One region of the Colwellia sp. SU-HH01172 genome, then DNA from elsewhere that is predicted to be linked to it. Evidence: predicted binding sites of a transcription regulator. Region 1 holds the regulator's gene; each other region holds the start of a gene.
The links. Region 1 encodes FliA, which starts transcription of late flagellar genes. Its sites were predicted from a motif close to CTAAAGNTNNNNNNNNNNNNGCCGATA; they were not measured.

Region 1 (2,271 bases):
CAGAATTAATCGGATTTTGAATTTCTGCGATAAGTTCATTAGCTTTATCTTGTTGGTCAGATTCTAAATATTCAACCAATAACTTAGCTTGTTCCAATGAAACATTGACACTCGTATTAACAGTCATGTGACGCCCTTGCGTAGCAAATATTAATGATTAACCAAGACGTTCAAAAATTTTATCAAGCTTGGTATTTAAGGTTGCTGCCGTAAACGGTTTAACAATGTAACCATTAACGCCGGCTTGTGCCGCCATTACTATTTGTTCTTTCTTCGCTTCCGCCGTCACCATTAATACCGGAATATGAGACAATTTCGCATCTGCTCTTATTGCTTTAAGTAAATCAATCCCTTGCATACCCGGCATGTTCCAGTCAGTAACAACAAATTCGTAGTCACCTTCCTTTAACATAGGTAAGGCAGTACTACCGTCATCAGCTTCTGAAATATTAGTGAAACCTAAGTCACGTAACAAATTTTTGATTATTCGTCTCATCGTTGAAAAATCGTCAACAACAAGTACTTTCATATTTTTATCCAAGGCACCCTCCGGTGAGAACATTTAAAAATTCTAACAATACGTCTATTCTACTTAACTTTGCCATGATTGCATACGAGCTTTTAATCTATGCATCGCCTGGCTATGTATTTGGCTAACTCTTGACTCACTTACATCAAGTACTTGACCTATTTCCCTAAGGTTTAATTCTTCATCATAATATAGTGACAGTACTAAAGCTTCTCGCTCGGGTAAAGTAGAAATACATTCAGCTAAAGACTTTTTAAAAACACTATGTTCAATACTGGCGTATGGATCATCTTGACAGTGACTATCAGCCATATCAAGAGCGTCTTCACTTACACCTAAATCTTCAATGCCTAATATTTTACCTGAACTTACTTCATTAAGCATATGATGGTATTCATTTAGTGAAATTTCAAGTTTTTCAGACACTTCAGCATCTGTAACATCACGACCATATTCTGCTTCTAAGTTTTTAATGGCTTCGCTGATCATGCGGCTATTTTTATGAACCGAGCGCGGTACCCAGTCACCACGGCGAATTTCGTCTAGCATAGCACCACGAATTCGAATACCAGCAAAGGTTTCAAAACTAGCGCCTTTGCTATTATCAAAATTATTTGAAGCTTCAAGCAGTCCAATCATGCCAGATTGTATAAGGTCATCAACAATAACACTGGCGGGTAAACGGGCAAGTAAATGGTAGGCAATGCGCTTTACTAAAACAGTATGCTGTTCCAACAAAGCAGATTTATCAACACTATAAGCATGTAATTTTACCACTCTAACGCACTCGCTTTCCTGGTTAATGTTCTAATAATTGCTCGATAAAGAACTCTAAATGTCCCGAAGGCTGTTGAGGAACCGGCCAACTTATCAAATTTTTGGCAAGAGATTTAAAGCCGATTGAAGCAGGTGAGTCAGGAAATGCTTCAACAATTGCCTGTTGTTTGCGTACAGATTTACGAATATTTTCATCAAAGGGGATAACAGCGACAAGTTCAAGTGCTACATCTAAAAACCTATCGGTAACTTTTGAAAGCTTGGCAAATAACTGCTGACCTTCTTTTGGACTACGTACCATGTTGGCAACTACTTTAAACTTAAACAAACCGTGATCACGGCTTAATAATTTCATTAAAGCATAACAATCAGTAATTGAGGTTGGTTCATCACACACCACTAACAAGACGTCTTGTGAGGCGCGACAGAAGCTTAACACCATGTCGGAAATGCCAGCAGCGGTATCAACGATAAGGATATCAAATTTGGCATGCATATCACTAAAGGCACGAATAAGACCAGCATGTTCTGATGGCGTTAGATCAACCATAGATTGCGTGCCTGAGGTTGCCGGAATAATATTTATCCCGCCAGGGCCTTTAATAATAATGTCGTCGAGTTCACATTCACCCGATAAAACATGTGATAAGTTGCGTTGTACACGTAAGCCTAACATCACATCAACATTAGCAAGACCTAAATCAGCGTCGAGCACTAATACTCGTTTACCTAATTTTGCTAAAGAGATCGAGGTATTTAGTGACACGTTGGTTTTACCAACACCACCTTTACCACCAGAAACGGCTATGACTTTTATTTGTTGGGAATCTTGCATTTTTCTTAAGCCACTCGCTTGATCTATCATCTATGTAACTTCTCTATATAACTTCGCCGTCTGTCAAGACCGCTATACTGTGACTGCTGCTACCGGTGTTCGCCATGAAGCAGTTGAAGCAGGTTGAGTT
Region 2 (2,271 bases), on a different contig from region 1:
TTGCAGCACATTGCCAGCAAATACATTAAAGATTAAAGCCTGTTATCGGCTATGATAAACTCGCCCTTTTAAAGTTTTACAGGATGCATACATGTTATGTCCATGCGGCTCAGAGCAAGCATTTAGCCAATGTTGCCAAATGCTTATTAGCCGAAGCATTATCGCCGAATCACCAGAGCAACTCATGCGCTCCCGTTATTCAGCCTATGCAACAAAGCAAGCTGAATATATTTTTCACACCTATGCCTGTAGCAGCCAAAAATCTCAATCTATCGACGATATTGCACACTGGGCGAGTGAAACAAAATGGCTAAAACTGGTCATTCATCACACCAGCAATGTGCAAGATAATTTAATAGAAAATAGTAATCCCCAAGTAGAGTTCTCTGCTTTCTATCTACATCAAGGGCAAATTTGGCAAATGCGCGAAAATTCTAATTTCGTTATGGAAAATGAACAGTGGCGTTATCTAGATGGCGAAGTTTCAGACAGTACTGAAATCAACAAACCTAAACGTAATGACTTGTGTTTTTGTGGTAGCAAGAAAAAATTTAAGCAATGCTGCGCGAAATCTTTTTAATATAGAAGGTCTGTGCGTTTACCTAACTCACAATACCGTTAAGCATAGGCTTGCATTAACGGTGCTTTAACTATGGTTGACTGAACGGCATTTAGCCAAGCTTTAGCGTTAAAATCAGCCCTTTTATCCGCTTGAGTTAAGTTTTGTTGCTCATGTTTTTGCTGACAATATAAGCTAGTATTTGCCAGTACTTGCTGCTCAATATGCTTTGCATCATCACGAAACGCTAACGGCTTAGGCTGCAAGGTATTTGCTAACCTTAAATGGTCTAATTGTTGCTTTTCAATAAGTTCCGCTTGGTTAAACGAGCTAAGTTCTACCATTTCAGCTAGTGCTAAAGGCGCTTCGTCAGGGAGTTGCAACTCTTTTCTTAAGAGTTCAGTTGAGGTGATTTTTTCAGGCGTTTCTGAACGTGGTAATTTGAATTGGCTGTGGGCGCGAACGTCATTAGTGAGCATGGCTAACATTAATGAAAAATCAGAACGACGCTCACTATGAACACTTTCATTAAGCTGCTCGCCTAATTGAAGTTCATGGATCAGAATGTCATTTGATAAAGCGTCTACAGCCAAAATTTTCTACTTAGTTACCACTCGTGTAATAAGTATCGGCTTGAAACTAGCTTTCTTTAGATAAAATATTAAAATAAAGTAAATTTATTTAATATTTACAATGAATTGACTACTTTTGCATCACTATACTGAGGTTTGCTTCATGGGCCAAGATAAAACGAAGCAAGCACCACCATTTTTACCATCAACAACTGAAGCACTACCACCATGCCATTCCATGATCCGACAAACAATAGCTAAACCTAGGCCGAAGCCACCCGTTTCACGATTTCTTGAAATATCACCACGGGAAAAAGCATCAAATATGGTACATTTAAAGTCGTCACAAACCCCTTCACCGTTATCAGTCACACGAATTTGACAATTATTCTCACTCTGCACAATAGAAATGTCTATCTCGCCATTGCCGTACTTAATGGCATTAGAGATATAATTGTTTAATGCTCGACTAATAAAGTGGCGATCAACATCGACTCTACTATTTCCAATGCCGTTGTTAATGGTAATGTTTTGTTCAAACTGTTGGTAATTATTGATTTGCTGTTGAACAATTTCAGTTACTGACTCTTGGGTAAAATTAAGCTCAGGTTTATCATTATCGAAACTGGCATAAATTAGCATTTCACTGATTAACTGCTCTAACTCACAAATATCTTGGCTAATAGCATTGCGATATTTTTCTTGTTTTTCTTTATCTTCGGTACACTCCAGCATTTGCAATGCAAACTTAGAGCGCGCTAGTGGTGTTCTTAACTCATGAGCCACTGCCGTAGACAATTCTTTATGGGCATCTATTAAGCGTTTTATTCGACTAGCCATTGAATTGAAAGCAATAAACATAGGAGCTGTCATAGTCGATTTTGCTTTTGGTACTTCAACATCAAAACTATCTTGGCCAAACTCAACGGCACTTTTTCGAAGTTGATCTAAATCTCGTGATAATGGCCGCAACCAAAAGAAAAGCAAACACGCCAAGCTAGCTAACAAAATAACACGAACTAACGCCTCAGCTCGTGGCCGCGTCGGCATTTTAGCAGGCCCTAAAACAATAACTGAATTTTTATTTTCAAGCCGATGATGTATTTCTACCGCGTCGTTATCATAATAAATATGAGTATT
Region 3 (2,271 bases), on a different contig from region 1:
AAACGTGCTAGCTTACTTCGTCGTGATTCAGTACACGGTGCTTTCAACGGTAGTATTACTATCGATGAAGAAAATAATGTAATTAAAGCTAACGGTGCTTTCATTCAAGTTATTTATGCAAAATCTCCATCAGAAATTGATTACACGTCTTACGGCATTAACAACGCGTTAGTTGTTGATAATACCGGTATCTGGAGCGATGAAGATGGTTTAGGTCAACATCTTCAATCTAAAGGTGTTGCGAAAGTATTACTTACGGCACCTGCTAAAGGCGACATCAAAAATATCGTTTACGGCGTAAACGAAGATATGATTTTGGCCGAAGATAAAATTGTTTCTGCCGCTAGCTGTACAACGAATGCGATTACACCAGTATTAAAAGCATTGAACGATGAATTTGGTATTCGCAACGGTCACGTAGAAACTGTTCATTCATATACTAACGATCAAAACTTAATTGATAACTACCATCCTGCGCCTCGTCGTGGTCGTAGTGCGCCATTAAACATGGTTATTAGTACAACGGGTGCTGCAAAAGCAGTAGCGAAAGCATTGCCAGAATTAAAAGGTTTGTTAACGGGTAATGCTATTCGTGTTCCAACGCCAAACGTTTCAATGGCGATCATGAACTTGAACTTGAAAAAAGAGACAGACAAAGCAGCATTAAATGATTACCTTCGTAACATTTCTTTGAACTCTAAACTACAAAACCAAGTTGATTACACGGCGTCAACTGAAATCGTGTCGACCGATTTAGTTGGGTCACGTTACGCAGGTGTTGTTGATTCACAAGCAACTATTGTTGACGGTGATCGCGCAGTACTTTACGTATGGTATGACAACGAATTTGGTTATAGCTGTCAGGTAGTACGTGTTATGTTAGAAATGGCAGGTATTCAAGTACCAACATTGCCACTGACCTAGCTAACCGCGCGATATGCTGCGCAGTTAAACTTTAGATTCTAAAAACGCTTACCATATAGGTAAGCGTTTTTTTATGCTTTATTTCGTGAAATACTCAAGTTAACTGAATGTTGGCCGATAAATGGGGATGAATAAAGTAGTCGCTGTAATTGAATTTACATCGTTTATTTACAGTGTTTAACGTAGGAAATATCTCTAATGTCAATCGAACTCAACACAAATAACGCCGTGTCAACAAACACTGAAACGGCGCATGCAATAAAAACAGCAAATTTAACTAAGTCACAAACTGAACTAGAAGGTGAAATGGCGTTAAACTTAATCGCCTCTGCCGCGGTTGATAACATGAGTTTACCTGTTGTAGGAAATAGCGGGCAAAATATCAATATTAAAGTTTAGCGGCTATTCGTTCTAGGAAAGCCTAACGTTAAAATATCACTCGAAAAATTAAATACATCTAGCCGGCTTAGGCAAGCCGGCATATTTAGTTGCTTGTTTAGCCGGACCTTCTTTAAAAAGGCGATATAAATAGCGACTGCTGGCTTTTTCTTCGCCAAATTCCGCTTTCATCGCTTTGGTTAACGCGCGAATAGCGGGGGACGTATTGTACGTTAAATAAAAAGTCCTAACAAAACGAATCACTTCCCAGTGAGCCTCAGAAAGTTCGATATCATCGGCATTGGCAAGCAAAACCGCAACATCTTCATTCCAGTCGTTAAAATCAAGTAAGTAGCCTTGCTTGTCAGTGGCTAAAATTTTATTTTTATAGTTAATTGTCATGACCAAGTAATTGAGTTGCTGTGGTTAAAAAGTAATTCGAGTACCTCATTTAAGGTACTTGAAATAAAGGAATTGTTACCACTGCTTTGAGCACGAGCACTGGCATGTAGGCCTATAAAATGCACTTTTAGCGTTGGCTGCTTTGTTAACGCTGTAAGTAGTAAAGGGTGATTCAAATTATAACAGCCGTCATCCATTAGTAATATACTGTCTTGCGGTAAACTCATGCTCAAACATTGCGTTAACGCATTGCTACTAAAGCCTGAACTTCTAATAATGTGTAACATTGCCATAGTAAAACTAAAACCTGTAAATCATGTTGTGTTGATGTAAACGCTGGCTAAACTCTTCCCTTGCTAACACTTGAACATTATCGACATGAAAAGTTTCAGCTAAACCGCGTTCGATTAAGGATTGTTGGCAAACATAAATATTCTCAATGTCATAAAATTCCAAGGCAGAAAATGTTTTCAAATAGTCTTTAATTTCAATAGCTGAGGCATTTTGGTCCCCGATCACCTGAAATACACCGTCACCTAGAAAAAATAATGAAGTGGCTTGTTCATA

Region 2: the regulator FliA is predicted to act here: its motif matches at 1,186-1,212, upstream of AC27JP_RS08800 (VC2046/SO_2500 family protein).
Region 3: the regulator FliA is predicted to act here: its motif matches at 1,018-1,044, upstream of AC27JP_RS08425 (cytoplasmic protein).

What each region holds. Positions count from the first base shown of each region.
Region 1 covers NZ_BAAJMB010000001.1:657,060-659,330, forward strand. Annotated here, with positions in the region: gene AC27JP_RS02920 (protein phosphatase CheZ) at 1-127, opposite strand, end outside; gene cheY (chemotaxis response regulator CheY) at 158-541, opposite strand; gene AC27JP_RS02930 (RNA polymerase sigma factor FliA) at 593-1,306, opposite strand; gene AC27JP_RS02935 (MinD/ParA family protein) at 1,329-2,171, opposite strand; gene flhF (flagellar biosynthesis GTPase FlhF) at 2,214-2,271, opposite strand, start outside.
Region 2 covers NZ_BAAJMB010000002.1:374,387-376,657, forward strand. Annotated here, with positions in the region: gene AC27JP_RS08795 (YchJ family protein) at 92-580, shown strand; gene AC27JP_RS08800 (VC2046/SO_2500 family protein) at 619-1,152, opposite strand; gene AC27JP_RS08805 (ATP-binding protein) at 1,276-2,271, opposite strand, start outside.
Region 3 covers NZ_BAAJMB010000002.1:291,890-294,160, reverse strand. Annotated here, with positions in the region: gene AC27JP_RS08430 (glyceraldehyde-3-phosphate dehydrogenase) at 1-924, shown strand, start outside; gene AC27JP_RS08425 (cytoplasmic protein) at 1,123-1,323, shown strand; gene AC27JP_RS08420 (TusE/DsrC/DsvC family sulfur relay protein) at 1,372-1,704, opposite strand; gene AC27JP_RS08415 (DsrH/TusB family sulfur relay protein) at 1,701-1,997, opposite strand; gene tusC (sulfurtransferase complex subunit TusC) at 2,005-2,271, opposite strand, start outside.